3 regions of the Arthrobacter sp. GQ119 genome follow, and region 2 is predicted to be linked to each of the others. Evidence: riboswitches for the same ligand, from Rfam matches in the RefSeq annotation. Region 2 holds a riboswitch; each other region holds the start of a gene.
The links. A riboswitch is a leader RNA that binds a small molecule or an ion and turns the genes downstream of it on or off. The one in region 2 is predicted to bind S-adenosylmethionine.

Region 1 (7,169 bases), on a different contig from region 2:
GTCCTCGGGATCCTCCAGGCCTACGGACAGCCGCACCACGCCGTCGCTGAGCCCGATGGCTGCGCGACCTTCCGGCCCCATGGCACGATGCGTGGTGGTGGCGGGGTGGGTGATGAGGGTCTTGGCGTCGCCGAGGTTGTTGGAGATGTCGATGATCTTCAGGGCGTCCAGCAGCGCAAAGGCGGCCTCCTTGGCCGACTGGCCCGCCGTCGTCGCGAGTTCCAGGGTGAGCACGGTGCCGCCGGCCTTCATCTGCTTGGCGGCAAGCTCGTACTGCGGGTGGGACTTCAGCAGCGGGTACTTGACCCAGCTGATGGCCGGCTGGTCCTCAAGCCATTCGGCGAGGCGCAGCGCGGTGGCCGATGAATGGTTCACCCGCAGCGCCATGGTTTCCAGCCCCTTAGTGAGCACCCAGGCGTTGAACGCGGACAGGTTAGGCCCGGTGTGGCGCATCAGCTGCTTGACGGGTCCGTCGATGAATTCCTTGGTGCCCAGGATGGCGCCGCCCAGCACGCGGCCCTGGCCGTCGATGTGCTTGGTGCCCGAATAGACGATCACGTCGGCGCCGAGGTCGCCGCAGCGCTGCAGCAGGGGAGTGGCGAACACGTTATCGACGACGACGGTCGCGCCGGCCGCGTGGGCGAGCTCGCTGACGGCGGCGATGTCCACAATCTCCTGCATGGGATTGGACGGTGACTCGAAAAAGACGGCAGTGGTGGGCACCGAGAGGGCCGTGCGCCACTGCTCAAGGTCCGGACCGTCCACGAAGATCGTCTCCACGCCCCAGCGCGGCAGGATTTCGTTGAGGATCACGAAGCAGGAGCCGAACAGCGAGCGGGCGGCCACCACGCGGTCCCCGGTGGCCAGCAGGGCGCCCAGGGCAGTGAAAACGGCGGACATGCCGGACGCCGCGGCGAAGCATGCTTCCGTGCCTTCGAGCAGGCGGAGGCGCTCCTGGAAGGTGGCCACGGACGGGTTGCCGTAGCGGGAATAGACGAAGCGTTCGTCCTCACCGGTGAAGGCGCGCTCGGCAGCGGCCGCGGACTCGTAGACGAAGCCGGAGTTCAGGAAGATCGGCTCAGTGGTCTCCTGGAAATTGGTGCGGTCCAGCCCGCCGCGGACGGCTTGGGTCTCGGGACTCCAGCCGGCGGCATCTTGATTGAAGGTCACTTAGTTCTTTCCCAGGTTTGTCGGCAGACCGCGGTTTTTCCAGCCGTTGACGGTGCGCTCACCGTACCGGTCGGGCTCTCCCTCGAAGCCTTCGAGGACGTTGTACGAGGTGAAGCCGGCCTGGGTCGCCGCGATGGCGGCGGCAATGGAGCGCTGGCCGGAGCGGCACAGGAAGACGAGCTCGGCGCCGCCGTCCTCCGGAGCCTGCTGCTTGAGCTCGTCGATGAAGGCCCGGTTGGGGATGCCGCCCGGGAAGGTCCACTGGATGAACAGCGGGTCATTCTCGGTGGCCTTGGTGTCGGGGATGCCGATGTGTGCCCATTCGCCCTCGGTGCGGACGTCCACCAGGACGGCGCCCTCCTCCAGCTTGGTCCATGCTTCGTGCGGGGTGAGGTCTCCGGCGTAGCTCATGCGTGCCCCTCGAAGGCTTCGGCGTCGAGGTTCTCGTCCGAGTCCAGCCGGTCCACGGCGGTGGCCACGGCGGCATCAGCTGTTGCGACGGCGAGGGGCAGGATGACCGCCTGCGCCACGATCACGTCCCTGCCGTTGAACGCGGCTGCCGGGTTGCCGTGCAGCACATACCCTTCGGCCAGGGCGTCCGAAATGCGTTCGCAGAAGGCACGGTTGTCCGGTCCGGTGATCAGGCGGTAGGCCAGTTTTTCCTCAGGTTTGTCCTGCGGGGCCGGCAGGGTGGCGCCGGCGGGCGCGTCCGTCATGACGGATCTCCTTCTCTCACGCTTGCAGCTCGAGTGGTCGATTGCCGAGTATTCACCTGAGGCACCCCGCCGCGAAAGGGAGGGTTGCCGACCGGCCAGTCAGGGCTTGGCGCCGGTTCTCATTACTCCTCAAAAAAGTAACACCGACGACGCCGGCGCGCACCGCCGCCGTCGTCATGTTCCGTAACGCTGGAGGCCTGCAGCGTCGGTTACAAAGATCACGACCGGGTGCATAATGACGGGAGATGAACCGCCGCAACGCCGGATGAAACCAGGCACCAGTGAACGAATCGAATGCCAATACAGTCGACCCCATGCTGCACTTTGGGTGGTTTGTGGGCCACGGGTTCGGGGTCCAGGGCTGGGGGACACCCGGTTACGGGATCGGCTATGACTGGAAAAAACCCGGCCTGTACCAGCATGCCGTACGCGAGTTCGAGCGGGCCGGACTGGACCTGTTCATCATCGAGGACTCCCTCACCGTCCCCGACACCTATGGCGGGAGCGCCGAAGTCTCGCTGGCACAGGCCTCCTTCGCGCCCAAGCACGATCCGCTGGCCCTTGTCCCGTACCTGCTCTCCGCCACGGAGCACCTCGGCATCGTCCCCACCGTCAGCGCCTCCTTTTATCCGCCGTTCACGGCGGCCCGGCTGCTGGCCACGCTGCAGCACTTCTCCAACGGCCAGCTCGGCTGGAACGTGGTGACCTCCGGCAGCGACCTCGCCGCACAGAACTACGGGCTGGACCAGCAAATCGAGCACGACCTCCGCTACGAGAAGGCGGAGGAATTCGTGGACGTGGTGCGGAAGCTCTGGCGCAGCTGGGACCAGGACGCCATCGTGGAGGACGCCGGGGCCGGGGTCTTCGCCGACCACACGAAGGTGCGGCCCATCCACCACGAGGGCGAATTCTTCCGGGTCCGCGGCCCGCTGAACACGGCTCCCCTGCCGGAGGAGCCAGTACTGGTGCAGGCCGGGGCATCGCCGCGCGGCAAGGCCTTCGCGGGAGGCAACGCGGACGTTGCCATAGCGCTGGCCCGCGGCTCCGAGGGCATGAAGGCCTACCGCGACTCCATCCGGGCCGAAGCCGCCAAGGCGGGCAGGAACCCCGACGACGTCAAGGTCCTGTTCGTCCTCAAGCCCACTGTGGTGGGCTCCAAAGCCGAGGCGGAGGAGCTGCGGGCCGCGCGGCGGGAGCTGTCGCAGCGGGACGTGGACAGCCAGCTTAATTCGATCTCATATCTGTCCGTCATCGACTTCAAACAGTTCGACCTGGACGAGCCGCTGCCGGAACTGAGCACCAACAGCAACCAGGGCACGCTGGAACACTTCTCCAAGGCTGCCCCGCCGGGCTCGACGCTGCGGGAGATCCTGCAGGCCCGCAGCGGTGGGGCCGGGGACAGCATCATCGGCACCGCGGAGGAAATCGCCGACCACCTCGAGGAAACAGGCGCCGCTGTTGGCGGGGACGGCTTCCTCTTCTCCGGCTTCGTGGACCCGGCCACCGTGCACGGCGTGCTGGACAAACTGGCACCGGTGCTCCGGCGCCGCGGACTGCTGCGGACAAGCTACAGCGACGGCGGCCTCCGCCGGAACCTGCTGGACTTCTAGTGCCATGGCCGGGACACGGAGGCCGGACAGCCTGCTGCCGGACGCAAAACGTGCCACCTTCCTGATCGGCACGGCACACCTTGTAGCCGCCGACGTGGCGCGGGTCGCCTCCGATCCGACGGTCGAAGTCGTCCTGAGCGCTGACGCAATGGAGCTGATGGGCCTCTCCAGGGATGTGGTCCAGTCGGCCATCGACTCCGGCCGCAGGGTTTACGGGCTGAACACCCTGCTGGGCTCCGGCCGGGACACGGCTGTGGTGGAAGAATCCATCCTCGACTATCAGGTGCAGGTGGTCCGCTACCACCACAGCGGGATCGGCGCCGTACTCGCTCCGGAGGAAATCCGGGCCGTGATCCTCGCGAGGCTGATCGGCTTCACCCGCGGCGGCTCCGGCGTCCGCCCTGAAGCAGCCCGGTTCTATGCAGAACTGCTCAACCGGGGTGTGCTTCCCGCCATCCCCCGCGACGGTTCCGTCGGCTCCTCAGACCTGACGCAGCTGGCCGCGGTGGCCGCCGTCGCCATCGGTGAAGGACAGGCACTGGCACCCGACGGGAGCATCATTTCCGGCGCGGCGGCGCTCGCCGCGGCTGGCCTTGAGCCGCTCGTGCTGGCCGCGGGCGAGGCCCTGGCGCTGGTCAGCGCCAACTCATACTCGATCGGGGCAGGCACCCTGGCGCTGGCCCGGCTGCTGCATCTGGCCGACCTGGCGGACACCGCTCTCGCTCTGTCGCTGGAGGCTACCGGACGGTACGACGGCGGCGGGAACCTCAGCCCGTTTTCGCCGGCCGTGCAGGCGGCCAAGGCGGTGGACGGTCAGCGGATCTCGGCCGCGAACGTCCGGCGTCTGGTGCGCGGCGGCTGGCTGGAGGACCCGAGGCGTGAGGTGTCGGTGCAGGACGCCCTCTCCTTCCGCGCCGCGCCGCAGACGCACGGCGCGTTCCGTGCCCAGGTCACTGCCCTGGCCGGCGCCCTGGAAGTGGAGCTGAACGGCCGCGGCGACAACCCGCTGACGGAGCTGGCCACCGGCCGGATGGTGTCCGGCGGCAACTTCCAGCCCATGCAGCTGGCCCTCGCCTTCGAAGCGCTGCGGCTGGGGCTGGCGCACCTGGGCATCAGCAGCGAGCGGCGCATCGCCAAGCTGTACCCGCCCCAGCGGCTCATCCGGCAGCTGAACCTGGAGGCAGCCCGAAGCGGCACCCCGCTGGCTTCCGAGGAACTGCCGGGCCTCCTCTGGTATTCGGCAGCAGGCCTGTTGGCTGAACTGAAATTTCTCGCGGCGCCGGCAACGCTGGGGGCACCCACGCTCTCCGCCGACGTGGAGGACCACTCCACGCTGGCACCCCTCGCGCTCCAGCAGCTGCAGCAATCGGTGGAGGCCGCCTCGAAGCTGCTCACCATTGAGGCGCTGACGGCCGCCTATCTGCTGTCGGAAGCGCAGGCCGCGGAGGTCGGCGGCAGGGAGTCTGCGGCGGAGTCGCGGCCGCTCGGCAAGGGGACCGGCACCGTCGTCGACCGTCTTTTCCGGCTCCTGTCCGAGCAGTTGCCGGCATCAGCCCTGGTGGAGCGGGGCCGCGCAGCACTGCGGGACCTGCTGCCCGGCCTGGCGGAACTCCGGCTGCCGCCGGAGGAGACGGACGATACAGGAGGCGAAGCATGAGCACGGTGACAGGCAGGCCCGAACCGCGGCACGCGGCGGCCGTGGTGGACCTCGGGGCCGACGCCGGAGCCGTCCTGGCGCGCGTCGGCCACACGCCGCTCGTTCCCCTGGCAGCGCTCAGCCGGGGCCTGGGCAGCACGGTATTCGTCAAGCTGGAATCGGAAAACCCCGGCGGCTCCATCAAGGACCGCACGGCGCTGAGCATGGTGCGCGCGGCCGAACGCAGCGGGGAGCTGCGGCCCGGCGGCACGATCGTGGAGAGCACCTCCGGGAACACCGGGATCGGGCTGGCGCTGATCGGGGCGCTCACCGGGCATCCTGTGGTGGTGGTGACCGGTGATTCCATTTCCTCGGAAAAGCTGGAGGCGCTGAGGCGGTACGGGGCGCAGGTGGTGTTCACGGACTGGAGTGCGCCGTCGGACTCTCCGTCGAATGCCAGGGCGGTGGCAGCCCGCATCACGCAGGAAATTCCGGGCGCGTGGCGGCCCCTCCAGTTCGACAATCCGGCCAACCCGATGGCCCACTACGAGGGCACCGCGCCCGAAATCTGGGAGCAGACGGCGGGGAGGATCACGCACTTCGTGGCGGGGGTCGGCACCGGCGGGACGATCACCGGGAACGGGCGGTACTTCAAGGAAAAGTCAGCGGGGCACGTCGAGGTGATCGGCGCCGATCCGTACGGCTCCGTGTACAGCGGAGGGCATCCGGGCCAGATCCTGGTGGACGGCGTGGGCAACTCCTGGCCCAAACCGGACTGGCCGAAGGTCTTTGACCGCGGCTTGCTGGACCGGTTCCTCCGCATCCCGAACGACGAGGTGTACACCACCGCCCATCGGCTGCTCAACGAGGAGGGGCTGTCCCTCGGCCCGTCGTCGGGGCTGACGGTGGCGGCAGGCCTCCGCGTGGCACGGGCCGCCCCGCGCGGGTCCGTGGTGGTGGCCATCGCCCCGGACACCGGACGCAACTACCTGAGCAAGGCCTTCAACCCCGAGTGGCTGGCGGACAACCACATCCGCCTGGCCGCGGACCTGGCGGAGGACTACGTCAGCTGACGCGCTTCTCCGGTCAGGACGTAGCCTTCCCGGTCAGAAAGAAGGGCCGCTCGCCGCGGTTTCGCTTTCGGACCGGATCCAGGAGTTCCAGTCGAGCGGATGAACGGACGGCCGGCCCAAAAGGTACCCCTGGGCCGCAGTCAGCCCAAGCTCCGTCACCGCGCTCAGTTCCGCTACGGTTTCAATGCCTTCCGCCGTGAGCTCCGCGCCGATGTAACGCGCGAGCTCCGCCATGGCAGCGCCACGGAGCCGTTGTCCTTCGGAATGGTCGATGTTCTCGATGAAGCGGCGGTCCAGCTTGATGACATCCGGGCTCAGCTCGAGAATCTGGTCCATCGACGTGAAGCCCGCGCCGGCGCCGTCGACGGCAATCCGGAGCCCGCGCCTGCGCAGCGGTGCCAGGGCAGCGCCCAGCGTCGGATACTGGTCAGGGGCCACCTGGCCTGTGAGCTCGATGATGATCCGGTCCATCGGAAGCTGGGAGTGCTCCAGTAATCCATAAATGCGCGCATCCAGGCATGTGGCGGTCGTGAGGTTCAGGGCGATGAACAGGGGCTCGGGGACGGAATGTGCCGCAGTGAGTGCCCGGAGAAGCGCGGCGATTTCGAGGTCTGCGCCCAGGCCCACCGATTCCGCCTCGTTGAACCAGTGGTCGGCGCTGGCGCCGTCATCGCTCACGAAGCGCGTCAGGGCCTCGACACCGATGACCTGCCCGTCCGGAAGCTTCCGGACCGGCTGGAAGGCTGTCATCAGCATCTTGTCACCGAGGACGGCCTCGATCTTGTTCCTGCTGCGTCTGGTGAAGGGAACCGGCGCGGGCAATTCCGCTGCTTGGGCCGGCTCGACCGTCAAGGGTACGGCACCTTCGTGATTGGCGAGTGACGTGGTCACTTTGAGGTGCTCAAGGAGTGCGAGCTCGGGATGGTCCGGATGCGCCGCGACCAGGTCGCGGAGCCTCTTCCGG
Region 2 (7,169 bases):
CGCGCTTGGTGTCAGCGTCCGCGGCGAAGCCGGCGAAACGCCGTCGTCACTGCCTTTCCGGGTTGAGGGGACGGGACAGGTCAGGGGTGGCCATCTGGTGATCGACGCGAGCGCGTCATCGCAGTTCGTTTCCGCGCTGCTCCTGGTCGGTGCACGTTTCACCGAGGGTCTGCACCTGGAACACTCCGGCCACTCCGTGCCGAGCCTGGACCACATCAGCATGACCGTGGCTGTGCTGCGCGGAGTGGGCGTGGAGGTGGACGACTCAACACCGAACCACTGGATTGTCAGCCCGGGCCCGATCCGCGCCTTTGACGAACGCATCGAACAGGACCTGTCCAACGCCGGGCCCTTCCTCGCTGCGGCCCTGGCATCGGGCGGCACCGTGCGCATTCCGGACTGGCCTGCACCCACCACCCAGGTCGGGGACCTGTGGCGGAGCATCCTCCCGGCGATGGGTGCCACCGTGACGCTGGAAGCCGGAACGCTGACCGTCACAGGCGGCAGCGAGATCCGCGGCGCGGACTTCGCCGACACCAGCGAGCTCGCCCCTACTGTCGCGGCGCTCTGCGCCCTGGCCTCCGGCCCGTCCCGGCTCAGCGGCATCGCGCACCTTCGGGGACACGAGACGGACCGCCTGGCAGCGCTGGCGGCGGAAATCAACGGCCTTGGCGGCGACGTCCACGAGACAGACGACGGGCTGGTGATCCGGCCCGCAAAGCTCCATGGCGGCGTGGTCCGCAGCTACGCTGACCACCGGATGGCCACCGCGGGCGCCATCCTTGGACTGGCTGTCAGGGGCGTCGAGGTCCAGGACATCGGCACCACAGCCAAAACCATGCCGGACTTCCCGCAGCTGTGGGCGGACATGGTCGCGCAAGGCACCCACAGCGGGCAGGGCAACGCCGCAGGGACCACCGGTGGCACGCAGCACTGAGTCCTGGGACGAATCCGACGTCCGCATCCGGCCCAACAAGAAAGGCTCCCGGCCCCGTACCAAGGACCGGCCCAGCCACGACGACGCCGTGACGGGACGCATCATCACCGTTGACCGCGGCCGCTACACGGCGGTTGTCGGCGAGGACTCCGGCGACGAACGCACCGTCATTGCCGCCCGGGCGCGTGAGCTCCGCCGCTCCCCCGTGGTGGCGGGGGACTTCGTGTCCCTCGTCGGAGATGTGTCAGGAGCTCCGGACACACTGGCCCGGCTCGTGAAGATCCAGGACCGGAAGACGCTGCTGCGCCGCAGCGCCGACGACACTGATCCGGTCGAACGGGCCGTCGTGGCCAACGCGGACCAGCTGGTGGTTGTTGTGGCGGCAGCCAATCCGGAGCCCCGGACCGGTTTCATCGACCGTGCGCTGGTGGCCGCCTACGATGCCGGCATCGAGCCGCTGCTGCTCGTCACCAAGGCCGACGTGAAGGACCCCTCGGAACTGCTGGACAACTACCGGCACCTCGATTTCCCGGTCATCATCAGCCGCACCGCCGACTCGGCGGCTTCCGGCATCGATGCCCGCTCCGACGACGGACTGTCCGCCCGCCTCGACATAAACGCCGTCTCCGAGCTGCGCGCCCATCTGGACGGCAAAGTCACCGTCATGCTGGGCCACTCCGGCGTCGGCAAATCCACCATGGTGAACGCCCTGACCGGCGCGGAACGTGCCACCGGGGGCGTCAACGCCGTCACGGGACGCGGCAGGCACACGTCGTCGTCGGCCCTCGCGCTGAAACTTGCCGACGCGCCCTCCGGGAGCTGGATCATCGACACCCCGGGCATCCGTTCGTTCGGCCTGGCCCATGTGGATCCGGACCGGATCCTGCATTCGTTCCCCGACCTGGAGCCCGGCACGGAGGCCTGCGAGCGGGGCTGCAAGCATGATGCCTCAGCCGTGAACTGCGGCGTGGACGCCTGGGTGGAGGCCGGCAATGCAGGACCTTCCGGTCCCGCGCGCCTTGCCTCCCTGCGCCGGCTGCTGGGCACCGATCCGCGCATGGAAGCCCAGGAAACAAAGGAACTCGGAAGCGTCAGCTGAGCCGCACGGCGCCTCCGGCCAGCGGACATCCCCGCCCCGCCGGTTCTTTGACGGTAGTTTGGAACCATGACCCAACCCGCTTCGAGCTACAACGACGACCTGCGCCTGGCCCATGTACTGGCGGATTCCGTGGACGACCAGACCATGAGCCGGTTCAAGGCGCTTGATCTTCAGATCGAAACCAAGCCTGACCTGACACCCGTGACGGATGCCGACAAAGCCGCCGAGGAATCCATCCGCGGCCAGCTGTCCCGTTCCCGCCCCCGCGATGCCGTCCTCGGCGAGGAGTTCGGCAGTTCCGGCCACGGCTCCCGGCGCTGGATCATTGACCCCATCGACGGGACCAAGAACTTCGTCCGCGGAGTCCCGGTCTGGGCCACGCTGATCGCGCTCGTTGATGAAGGTGAGCCCGTGGTGGGCCTGGTGAGTGCGCCCGCACTTGGAAAGCGCTGGTGGGCGGCCAGGGGCGCCGGCGCCTATATGGGCCGTTCGCTGGCCGCTGCCACCCGGCTCAGAGTCTCCAACGTCTCGAAGCTCTCGGACGCATCGCTGTCCTACTCCAGCCTCGGCGGCTGGAAGGAGCGGGGAAACCTGGATGAGTTCCTTGCCCTCACTGAGGACGTGTGGCGGACCCGTGCCTTCGGGGATTTCTGGTCCTACTGCATGGTGGCTGAAGGCTGCGTTGACATTGCCTGCGAACCCGAACTGAACCTGTACGACATGGCTGCGCTGGTGCCCATCGTCACGGAGGCGGGCGGCCGTTTCACCTCCCTGGAGGGAACCGACGGTCCCTTCGGCGGCAACGCCCTGGCCACCAACTCGATCCTTCATTCCGAGGTTCTCAAGCGCCTCAACCCGCAGTTGGACGATCTGCTGTAGTTCGGCCCAGCGCGCTTTCGGGGAATATTCGACGTCGGACTCCGTCCTCGGTGCGGGGTCCGACGTCGTATGTTCGGCCAGTTGCCCGAATTTCGGACGGCTGTAACAAACGGCTTAACAATTGCAACCGCTTTTTCATCGGCGGGCGGGTGTTCTAGGCTTTTCTACAGGTCACGAGTGCCAGCGTAAAACCCCGGTTTGCTGGCCGGCAACCCTCCATTCGCGGTGGGGTGCCCCGGGTGACGACCAGGCCGGTCCGGAACGGACCCGGCAAGCGCGGATCCCCGTCACAAGGGGTCCTTTCACAGCGAGGTCCCATGACTACTGCAACCTTCTCCTCCAACACTGGCGCCGGCCTGCTCGACGATCGGTTTGCCGCTGCCGGACGGCCGCTGGCGGCAGTGACCGGCGCTGAAATCCAGGCCCCGCTCATCCAGGGTGGCCACGTGCGCTATGCCAACCTCGACTATGGAGCGTCGGCGCCTGCACTCTCCGTAGTCTCCGCCTACCTCAACGAGATCCTGCCGTTCTACGCCAGCGTGCACCGCGGGGCCGGCTACGCCTCGCAGATCAGCACCTCTGTCTATGAAAATGCCCGGAACATCGTCCGCGAGTTTGTCGGCGGCCGCCCGGACGACTCCGTGATCTTCACGCGGAACACTACGGATTCGCTGAACCTGCTGGCCGGCTGCCTCCCCGTGGAGGACCACGGCCACACCGGGGAAGTCCTGTACCTGGACATCGAGCACCACGCCAACCTGCTGCCGTGGCAGGGCGTGCCCCACCGCAGCGTGGTGGCGTCCGAGACCCTTGAGGCCACCATCGACAGCCTTCGGGCTGAACTCGAGCAGGGCGACATCATCCTCCTTGCCGTGACCGGCGCTTCCAACGTCACCGGCGAGATCCTGCCGATCCGCCGCCTCGCCGCCCTGGCGCACGAATTCGGCGCCCGGATCGTGGTGGACGCTGCGCAGCTCGCGCCGCACCGCCGCATCAACATCGCCGCGGACGACGTCGACTACCTCGCCTTCTCCGGCCACAAGCTGTACGCGCCTTTCGGTTCCGGCGTCCTGGTGGGACGCACCGACTGGCTCGACGCCGGATCCCCGCACCTTGCCGGCGGCGGCGCAGTCAGTGAAGCCCGGCTCGACGGCGTCAGCTGGACCACCGGCCCCGCGCGGCACGAAGGCGGCTCGCCCAACGTCCTGGGCGCAGCCACCCTCGCACGGGCGGCCCAGGTGATCGCCGCCCTGGACCAGGAGCAGTGGCACACGCACGAGGCCGCCATCCGGTCCTTCCTCGTCGAGGGCCTGCAGAAGATCGACGGCGTCACTGTCCACCAGATCTTCTCGGACACCGACCCCGACACCGACACCATCGGCGTGGTCAACTTTTCGGTGGAGGGCTACGACGCCGGACTGGTGGCTGCCTACCTGTCTGCCGAGCACGGCGTAGGGCTGCGCGACGGCCGCTTCTGCGCCCACCCGCTCCTCAAGCGTCTGGGCCTGCCCTCGGGTTCCCTGCGCGCCAGCTTCGGCGTCGGGTCACGGCTTGAGGACGTCCAGCGGCTCCTCGCCGGCATCGAGGAGCTGCGCCGCAGCGGCCTCGGCTGGGACTACGTGGTGGACTCCGGGCGCTGGGTTCCCTCCAACGACACCCGCACCTACCCGCATTGGGCACCGAACACCCCCGGCACCGCGGGCGCTGCGCCCTGCACCCTGGACTGAGCGGCACCCTGGACTGACGGCCGCCAGACGGCGCAGTCACAAATGCGGTAAATTCGAAGGGTCAATTTTTACCCTGCCCTAAGGAGACGGCGCGTGGCACGCGGTGGCCCTAAACTCGACCACGGGCGGCGGCAGGAGCTCGGTCAAAGCTTCCAGGACGGCGGCGAGCATTACCACCGTGTTCGGCCCGGCTACCCGGCTGAGTCCGCGGATTGGCTGGTCCCTTCCGGCGCACGGACGGCGGCCGATATAGGGGCAGGAACCGGCAAGTACACGGAGCTGCTCGTGACACGCGGCCTGCATGTCAGCGCGGTTGACCCCTCCCCAGACATGCTTGAGCAGCTCCGCAACGCCTACCCTGCGGTGGAGGCGCTGGAGGGAACCGCGGAGGACACGGGACTTTCCGGATCGGCATTCGACGTCGTCACGGTGGCGCAGGCATGGCACTGGTGCGACCCGCTGCGTGCCAGCAGCGAGATCGCCAGGATCCTGCGGCCCGGCGGTGTGCTTGGCCTGGTCTGGAACCAGCTGGACACATCCGTGCCCTGGGTCCACAGGCTCTCGCGCATCATGCATGCCGGTGACGTCCACAAGCCGCACTTCCGGCCCCCGCTGGGTCCGGAATTCGCGGGACTGGAAAGCCACCTCACCCGTTGGGAGGACCCGGTCACCACTTCCGACGTCGTTGAGCTGGCGAAGTCGCGCAGCTACTACCTCAAAGCCAACACGGCCAGCCGGGCCAGGGTCACCGCAAACCTGGACTGGTACCTCCAGGAGCATCTGGGGCATACCGAAGGCGAACTGCTGCGCCTTCCCTACCTCACTCAGACGTGGCGGGCTGTCAGGGCATGATGTCGTCCGTGCAGCGGGTAGGCTTGGATCCGTGAAGACCAGTACGCCATCCTCCTCGATCGAGGACTACGTCAAGGTCATCTACTCTTTCACTGAGTGGCAGGACAAGCCGATTACGTCGACTCAGCTGGCGCAGCGCCTTGGCGTCGCAAATTCGTCGGTCTCGGAGATGGTGCGCAAACTCAAGGACCAGGGGCTGGTGCTGCACAAGCCGTACAGCGCCATCACGCTGACCCCGGAGGGAGTGCGCCTCGCCCTGGCCATGGTGCGGCGGCACCGGCTCATCGAGACCTACCTCGTCCAGGACCTCGGGTACAGCTGGGACGAAGTGCATGACGAAGCTGAACTCCTCGAGCATGCGGTGTCCGATACCTTCATCGAGCGGATGGCCGCCAAGCTCGGCAACCCCTCCCGGGATCCCCACGGTGATCCCATCCCCTCCGCGGACGGCACCGTGCAGGTACCGCTTGCCCACCGGATGAGTGAACTCGACGAGGGACACACCGGCCGGATCACCCGCATCAGCGACGAGAATCCGGAGCTGCTGCGCTACCTCGCCTCCGAGAAGATCAACCTGGATGCCGACGTCGAAGTCAGGGGCCGCCGGCCGTTCGGCGGCGCGCTCGTGGTGCGGATCGGCTCCCCGGGGCCGGGAGCAATCCGCGAGGTTGACCTTGCGGATGAAGTCGCCTCCGCCCTGTGGGTGCACAGCGAGGACGTGCACCCGGGATGCCGGATGGCCGGCGCCCGATGAGCGGGCACTCCCTCGCCGCAAACGCGGTGGCGGACGCTTCCGCATGAAGGCCCGTGCCGCCGCGAGTCAGCGCGTGGCGACGGACACTGGTGGCCACGGCTGGAGGGTCTGGGCCGCCGTCGCTGCGGGAGGACTGGTGGGCACCGAGCTGCGCTACGGGCTCGGCGTGTTGTTTCCTGAGCAGTTCGGCACCGTGCCGTGGACTACTCTAGGCATCAATATCGCCGGAAGTTTTGTTCTTGGCATGCTCACGACCATCTGGATCGCCCGGCCGCAGACTGCCTTCTGGCTCCGTGCCGGCATAGGACCGGGACTGCTGGGATCCTTCACCACCTTCTCGGCACTCGTCGCATCGGTGGACCAGTTGGTACGCGGCGGGCTTCACACAGTGTGGCTTGCCTATCTTGCACTTTCTGTACTGCTGGGACTTGGCGCCGCAGCGGCTGGCTGGAAGGCCGGCAAGGCAATCGCCGGGAACGGTGGCCATCCGTGATCGTTGCGCTCGCTGTGCCATTGCTGGTGGGGATCTTCGGCACCGCCGGTGCCCTCATACGGTTTACGGTGGACGGCTGGCTGGCGGGCCGTCCATCACGTCGCCGCCACTGGCCGTGGGCCACGTTGCTGGTCAACATCGCGGGATCCTTCGTCATCGGAGTATCCCTTGGCCTGAGCAGCAGGCTCGGGGCTGAATGGCATGCGGCGCTGGCCACCGGCCTGGCTGGCGGACTGACGACTTTCAGTTCCTGGACCACTGCCACCGTGCGGCTGGTGAGCGAAGGCCGCCATGCCGCCGCAGCCCTGAACATCGGCAGCAACCTGCTGGCCGGTCTCGCGGCTGCCGCAGCGGGAATTGCGCTCGCTGGCGGGTAGGCCCCGCCGCTCAGGCTTACCGTATCGTGGACTGTGATGATAAGCAGACGC
Region 3 (7,169 bases), on a different contig from region 2:
GACTGGCCGTGCCGGATCATGATGATTTTCCCGGGCGCACTCATAGTTTCCCAGCATAGGGCCAGCCTGGTACCCAACAGCGGCAGATACGTCCGGAAGCCCAACAGGCAAGTACCAGCAACTGCAGGCAAGATAGGAACATGTTGGTTCCTTCCCGCCGTCGTCTGCGGATCGAAATCTGGATAGTCCTGGGACTGTCGCTGGGCCAGTCGGCCGCCTACTCGGTGGTGCAGCTCCTGGACAAGATGAGCCAGGCGCCGCTCGCCCAAGGCACGTCCACGCTGAACCGTTCGCAAAGCACTCGCGAATATTTCGATCTGACCTACCAGCTCCTGGACATCATCTTCGCGCTGGTGCCCGTTCTGCTGGTCCTGTACTTCATGACGGAGCAGCGGCAGCCCAAGGCCGGGACGGACAGTGACAGCGGCTCGGCTTTCCGGAAGCTCGGCTTCAACTTCGCCCGCCCCGGGCGTGACCTGCTCCAGGGACTGGGGCTGGCGGCGCTGATCGGCATTCCCTCTCTGGGCCTCTATGCCGCGGGCCGCGCGCTGGGTATTACGACGGCAATCATCCCCAGCGCGCTGGACGCGTACTGGTGGACGATTCCCGTCCTGATTCTTTCCGCGGTCCGCCACGGCATCGTGGAGGAAGTCATTGTGGTGGGGTATCTGCTGGACCGACTCGGGAAGCTCGGCTGGTCCGTGCCGGTGGCGATCTTCGCCAGCTCCATGCTGCGCGGCAGCTACCACCTGTACCAGGGCTTGGGGCCGTTCATCGGCAATGCGATCATGGGCGTGGTGTTCGCCTGGATCTACACCAAAACCCGGCGGGTGATGCCACTGGTCATCGCCCATGCACTGCTGGACATAGTGGCCTTTGTCGGCTTCAGCCTGTTCGGAAAGAGCATCGGGCTGGGGTAGGGAAAATAATTCGGCCGCCATCGGTGGGTGGCGTCGTTGACACCCGCTGATGGCGGCCGAAGTGTAGTGGCAGCGTGCTGTGCAGTTGCAGCCTGCTGCCGCGCGCGTCAGATGGTGACGGCGCCTGCTGCGGTTTCAAACGTGACGGACAGAATGCCGGGGGTGCCGTGCGGAGCCATCCAGTTGACGGCGACATCCTCCAGGGGCCGTTCGACAGGCTCACCGAGCCACTCGGTGACCCGTTCGGCGGAGCCAGCGATGGTGAGGCTGGACATCTTCACGTTGCTGTCATAGGCGTTGGACGGGTGCAGGGAAGGATCGCCCTCCCACTTCAGCATGTACGGGACCTGCGGGTCCGCAATGAGGCCCAGGATGCCGATCTGCTTCCACACGAGTTCGCGGCCATCCGGGAACTTGCGGTTGCCGTTGACTGCGGCGCGTCCCAGACGCTCCTCGAACGGGGCGAGGTCGTCCACTTCGACGCACCAGCCCATCCAGCCGCCGCCGGCGGCAGAGCGTGCGCGCACGGCCTGTCCGAACGGGGCTTTGTCCGACGCCGGGTGGTCCAGGACCTCCACGACCTCAAGGTATTTGTGTCCCGCGAGCGGGATAATCATGTTCCGCGTTCCGAAACGGGGGTGTACTCCGCCCTTCACGGCTTCAACGCCGAGGGCGGACGAAATTCGTTCAGTGGTGGCCGCCAGGCCATCGTGTTCACAGGCGTAAGAGACGTGATCCATGCGCATGCCCTCATCTTGGCATCTTGTGACGCGGCTCTCAGCTAAGGGTTGCCTAACCCGTTCGGGCTATGTGCGGAAGAGCAGATTTCCGGGATCCGCTCCGGTGCCCGCCGCCAGCCTTCAGGGCCCGCTGGAGTCACATAGCCGTCACAATCTTCGCGCGGAGCGTGGGCCCTTTCGTAAGCTTGGTCCAGGTCATGAGTGCCAGCGACAGCCCCGGCTTGCTGGCCGGCAACCCTCCTTCCGCGGTGGGGTGCCCCGGGTGAAGACCTGGCCTGCCGGCCAGTTGGCGGCGGGCAAGCGCGTAGAAGAGGTATACCGATGACGATTTCCGTTACCCGCACCGATGTGCCGGACGGCAGAGTTCCCGACGGCGCAGTGCAGGATCGCACAGCTCCCAATGGCACAGTTCTGGACGGCCGAGTTCCGGACGGTGTTCCCGACGGCACAGTCCAGTATGCCAACATCGGCGGCATCGAGCTCGAGGCCGGCGGATTCCTCCCAGACGTCACGCTTGCCTACGAAACATGGGGGACGCTCAACGCCGACGGCTCCAACGCCATCCTGGTGGAGCACGCCCTCACCGGGAGCACCCATGTGACGCGGGGCGGCGGGGACGAGGAAGGCTGGTGGGAGCAGCTGGCCGGACCGGGTGCACCGGCGGATACGGACAGGTTCTTTGTCGTCTCCATCAACATCCTGGGCGGTTGTTACGGATCCACGGGACCGGCGTCGGCCGCTCCTGATGGCAAGCCGTGGGGCTCGCGCTTCCCGCTGGTGACCCTCCGGGACTCCACCGTTGCCGAAGCGCGCCTGGCTGACCAGCTCGGCATCAGCAGCTGGTTTGCCGTTGTGGGCGGTTCCATGGGCGGCGCCCGCGCCCTGGAGTGGGCGGTCACCTTCCCCGACCGGGTGCGCCGCTGCGGCGTGATCTCCGCGGGGGCGAGCAGCACCGCCGAACAGATCGCCTTTGCACAGGCGCAGACCCTCGCCATCCGCCAGGACCCCAACTTCAACGGCGGCGACTACTACGGGGGCCCGATCCCGGAAGCGGGGCTGGCCCTCGCCCGCCGGATCGCCCACATTACCTACCGCTCGGCGCACGAGCTGGACTTCCGGTTCGGCCGGAACGCCCAGGACAGCGAAGCTCCGCTGCAGGCGGATGCCCTCCGGGACCGCGGCCGGTACCAGGTGGAAAGCTACCTGGACCACCAGGGGAGCAAGCTCGTCCAGCGCTTCGACGCCAACAGCTACATCGCCATTACCGAAGCCCTCATGAGCCATGACATCTGCCGAGGGCGCGGAACCCTGAAGGAAGCGCTGGCGCGGACCACGGCGGACTTCTTTATCGCCGCCGTCGACTCGGACCGGCTGTACTTCCCGTCCCAGTCACGTGAACTCGCGGACGCCCTCCCGGGTGACGTGGATGTCCATGTCATCGAAGCGCCGATCGGCCACGACGGCTTCCTCACCGAGATCGGGCAGCTCAGCGCCCAGCTCCGCGGGCATTTCTCGGCCTGATTCCCAGCCTGAACTCCGGCTCCCGGGACCGGCTCCGACGCCGCAGGCGATGGCTTTAGTGCCCCGTGTCTGTGCATTTATGCAGATGCGCCCTGCACTATTTGTCGTTGAGCTTGCGGCAGGGGCAGACCATACTCGTTGGAAACGGCGGCCAGTGGCACACATCACAGGTCCGCCAGAGCCTGGTCCCATGTGGTGTCGACGAAGACGCCGAAGGAGTTCACACAATGAGTACGGAAAACCCGGCCGCAAGCCGCGTAGAGGAAACCGATGTCAAGGCCTCGGGCCTGAAGAAAGTGGTTACGGCCTCCATGGCCGGAACCGTGGTGGAGTGGTATGAGTTCTTCCTCTATGCCTCCGCAGCCACCCTGGTGTTCGGCAAGATGTTCTTCCCCAATTCAGGGACGGAGCTGGATGGAATCATCGCGGCGTTCGTCACCTACGCCGTGGGCTTCGTGGCCCGGCCGATTGGCGGCATCGTGTTTGGCCACTTCGGTGACAAGTTCGGCCGCAAGCAGCTGCTGCAGCTGAGCATCATCCTGGTGGGTGTCTCCACGTTCCTCATGGGCTGCCTGCCCACCTTCGCCCAGATCGGTTACTGGGCCCCGGCGATGCTGGTGTTCCTCCGCTTCGTCCAGGGCTTCGCCGTCGGCGGTGAATGGGGCGGCGCCGTGCTGCTCGTTGCCGAGCACAGCCCCAACAAGTCCCGCGGATTCTGGTCCAGCTGGCCGCAGTCGGCCGTTCCCATGGGAAACCTGCTGGCCACCGGCGTGCTGTTCACCCTTTCCTCCACGCTGTCCCAGGAGGCATTCCTCGGCTGGGGCTGGCGCGTGGCGTTCTGGCTGTCTGCCGTGATCGTCATCATCGGCTACTACATCCGCACCAAGGTCCAGGACGCACCGATCTTCCTCGAAGCCCGCAAGGAAGTCACCGTCGAGAAGAAGGGCTACGGCGTCGCCGAGGTCTTCCGCCGCTACCCGCGCGGCGTCTTCACCGCCATGGGCCTGCGCTTTGCCGAGAACATCCTCTACTACCTCGTGGTGACGTTCTCCATCACCTACCTGAAGGTCGTCGTGCAGACCGACACGTCCCGGATCCTGCTGCTCCTGCTGGTGGCGCACTTCATCCACTTCTGCACGGTCCCGCTGGTCGGCAAGCTGTCCGACGCCTTCGGCCGACGTCCCGTCTACATGGCCGGCGCCATCCTGGGCGGAACCTGGGGCTTCTTCGCCTTCCCCATGATGGACACCGCCAATGACCTCATCATCCTCGCCGCGATCACCATCGGCCTGATGTTCCACGCCCTCATGTACGCCGGCCAGCCGTCCATCATGGCCGAGATGTTCCCCACCCGGATGCGCTACTCCGGCGTTTCGCTGGGCTACCAGGTGACGTCCATCGTGGCCGGTTCCATGGCACCGATCATCGCCACCTCCCTGCTGGGCAGCTTCAAGTCCTCCACCCCTGTGGCGCTCTACCTCCTCGGGGCCTGCATCGTGACCCTGATCTCGGTGTTCTTCCTCAAGGAAACCCGCGGCATTTCTCTGCACGACGTCGACGCCGCCGACGCCCAGGGCACCGCCGACCTTCTGGCCGCCGGCAAAAAGTAGCCACCAGGAAGCAAGCACAACAGCCGGCCCAGCTGCCCGGACCCGCGACCACGCAGGCCCGGGCAGCTGCGTGCCGGCAATCCACCCAAAGGCAGGAATTCCATGCGAGCAGCTGTCCTCTATGCCACCGTTCCCTCCGGAACCCGCTACGCCGAAGCCCGTCCGCTCCTCGTGCAGGAGCTGGACCGGCCCGCACCGCGCGCGGGGGAACTCGGCGTCGCCATCACCTACTCGAGCCTGTGCCACTCAGACCTGTCCGTGGTTGACGGGTCCCGGGTCAGGCCGCTTCCAATGGCGCTCGGGCACGAAGCAGTAGGGCGGGTCGAAGCCGTGGGCGACGGCGTTACGGACGTTTCCGTGGGGGACCACGTTGTGCTGGTCTTCGTCCCCAGCTGCGGCGCCTGCCGGGCCTGCAAGGCCGGGCGTCCCGCCCTGTGCCACCGTGCCGCCGAAGTCAACGGGTCAGGTGACCTTCTGCATGGTGAGGCGGTGCTCCGGGCTCCGTCCGGCGAACGGATCAACCACCACCTGGGCGTCTCCGCCTTTGCAGACTATGCCGTCGTGGCCCGTGAATCGGTGGTGGTCATTGACGACGACGTCCCGGACACGGTGGCCGCGATGTTCGGTTGCGCCGTGCTCACCGGAATGGGGGCGGTCCTTAATACGGCAGCGGTCGACGACGGCCAGTCGGTGGCCGTTTTCGGCCTCGGAGCCGTCGGGCTCTCCGCAGTGATGGCAGCGGCCCTCGCCGGCGCCGCGGCCGTGATCGCGATTGACCCCAACACCAGCAAGCACCAGCTCGCCCTGGACTGCGGTGCCACTGCCGTCGGCACGCCAGAGGAGGCTGCGCGGCTGATCGCGGAGGCCACCGGTGACGGCGTGGACACCGCCATCGAAGCAGTGGGTTCCGCCCGCGTGATTGCCTCCTGCCTGGAGCACGTGACGCGCGGCGGTGCCGTGGTCTCCGTGGGGCTGCCGCACCCCTCCGCAGAACTGACGGTGCCCGCCCTGCAGTTCGCCGGTGCGGGCAAGCGTTTGCTGGGCTCCTACATGGGCGACGCCTTGCCCGAGCGGGACATCCCCCTCTACCTGGGGTACTGGCGTGAGGGCCGCCTGCCCGTTGAGCTGCTGCATACGGATACCAAGCCGTTGGAAGAGATCAACGAGGGCCTGGACGCGCTAACCGCAGGAGAGGTGGTCAGGCGGCTGTTCCGTGCCTGACTCAGTTCCGTGCCGGAGGTGTGTTCCCGGCCTGAAAGCCTTTACAGGCAGACGGCGTCAGGCCGTGAGCACGTCCTGGCGTTCCTGCACCTCGTCCTTGAGGGCCGCGAGGACGGCCTGCACCCTGCCGGACCTCAGCGACTCTGGCCGCGCCACCGCCCAGACGGCGAGCTGGCGCTGGAAGTCGTCCGGGAGCACCGGCACGAAGTCGGGCCTGCCTGCCACCATGAAATTCGGCAGCAGGCCGATGCCCGCACCCCGGCGTACCGCCTCCACCTGCGCAAAGATGCTGGTTGCCTGGAAGCTGGACTTCGGCATGGGCAGCTGTGAGGCCCGGTGGCCAAGCTCGGCCACCTGGAGTGCCGATTCAACGTAAGACACAAAGCCGTGCTGCCCAACGGCGTCGAGCGTTTCAGGCAGGCCGCGCTCTGCGGCGTAGGCGGGGCTGGCATAGAGCCGCAGGAAGTAGTTGGAAAGGAAGATGGGCTGGGCGTTGCTGACATCGGTCCGGCCCACCACGATTTCAAGATCCACGCCGGACCTGTTCTGGCTGACCTTCCGGGTGGCGCTGAGCATCTCCACATTCAGCTGCGGATTCCGGCGCTGGAGGCGGACCAGCGCGGGGGCCACGAACTCGGCGCCGAACCCGTCCGATGTGCTGATCCGCACCAGGCCGGAGAGCGCGTTCTTGTCCTCGCCGATGAGGCCCGAGAGTGAACCAAGGGTTTCTTCAATGGCTTCGGCCGCCGCGACCGCTGACGCTCCGAGCTCTGTCAGTTCCCAGCCATGCGGGCTTCGTTCCAGCGTACGCCCGCCCAACTGCTTGTCGAGCGCCATGATCCTGCGGGAAATCGTGGTGTGAGTTGTGCCCAGCGTCTCCGCGACGGCGTTGAACCGCCCCAGGCGGGCGACGGTCAGCAAAATCAGCAAATCGTCCGGACTTGGAAGCCGACGCACCTGGCGTCCTTTCACCCAATGTGCATCAGTGCACATACCATCTGTAGTTTTTCCCCTTGATTGCACTCTAGCAGGATGTGATGGTTGACAGAGATCTTCCGGCCCGGAGGCCGGACCCAAAAGCAAAGGAGCTTACGCGATGGCAGTAGTCGGTTGGATCGGCCTGGGGAACATGGGCGGTTCCATGTCAGCAAATCTGG

Region 1: another riboswitch for S-adenosylmethionine. It lies ahead of AC6CH3_RS10945 (DUF1737 domain-containing protein); the one in region 2 lies ahead of AC6CH3_RS04660 (aminotransferase class V-fold PLP-dependent enzyme).
Region 3: another riboswitch for S-adenosylmethionine. It lies ahead of metX (homoserine O-acetyltransferase MetX); the one in region 2 lies ahead of AC6CH3_RS04660 (aminotransferase class V-fold PLP-dependent enzyme).

Annotation. Positions count from the first base shown of each region.
Region 1 is NZ_JCAXEA010000010.1:52,334-59,502, forward strand. Features, by position in the region: gene AC6CH3_RS10935 (O-succinylhomoserine sulfhydrylase) at 1-1,170, opposite strand, end outside; gene AC6CH3_RS10940 (rhodanese-like domain-containing protein) at 1,171-1,581, opposite strand; gene AC6CH3_RS10945 (DUF1737 domain-containing protein) at 1,578-1,886, opposite strand; SAM riboswitch class IV at 1,900-2,013, opposite strand; gene AC6CH3_RS10950 (NtaA/DmoA family FMN-dependent monooxygenase) at 2,201-3,496, shown strand; gene AC6CH3_RS10955 (aromatic amino acid ammonia-lyase) at 3,501-5,153, shown strand; gene AC6CH3_RS10960 (PLP-dependent cysteine synthase family protein) at 5,150-6,205, shown strand; gene AC6CH3_RS10965 (EAL domain-containing protein) at 6,239-7,169, opposite strand, start outside.
Region 2 is NZ_JCAXEA010000003.1:234,078-241,246, forward strand. Features, by position in the region: gene aroA (3-phosphoshikimate 1-carboxyvinyltransferase) at 1-937, shown strand, start outside; gene rsgA (ribosome small subunit-dependent GTPase A) at 921-2,036, shown strand; gene hisN (histidinol-phosphatase) at 2,103-2,915, shown strand; SAM riboswitch class IV at 3,085-3,198, shown strand; gene AC6CH3_RS04660 (aminotransferase class V-fold PLP-dependent enzyme) at 3,233-4,642, shown strand; gene AC6CH3_RS04665 (class I SAM-dependent methyltransferase) at 4,736-5,494, shown strand; gene AC6CH3_RS04670 (metal-dependent transcriptional regulator) at 5,526-6,248, shown strand; gene AC6CH3_RS04675 (fluoride efflux transporter FluC) at 6,292-6,741, shown strand; gene AC6CH3_RS04680 (fluoride efflux transporter FluC) at 6,738-7,118, shown strand; gene AC6CH3_RS04685 (hypothetical protein) at 7,155-7,169, shown strand, end outside.
Region 3 is NZ_JCAXEA010000001.1:149,522-156,690, reverse strand. Features, by position in the region: gene AC6CH3_RS00790 (histidine phosphatase family protein) at 1-44, opposite strand, end outside; gene AC6CH3_RS00785 (CPBP family intramembrane glutamic endopeptidase) at 141-920, shown strand; gene AC6CH3_RS00780 (VOC family protein) at 1,028-1,666, opposite strand; SAM riboswitch class IV at 1,854-1,969, shown strand; gene metX (homoserine O-acetyltransferase MetX) at 1,982-3,181, shown strand; gene AC6CH3_RS00770 (MFS transporter) at 3,409-4,791, shown strand; gene AC6CH3_RS00765 (zinc-binding dehydrogenase) at 4,894-6,012, shown strand; gene AC6CH3_RS00760 (LysR family transcriptional regulator) at 6,070-6,969, opposite strand; gene mmsB (3-hydroxyisobutyrate dehydrogenase) at 7,109-7,169, shown strand, end outside.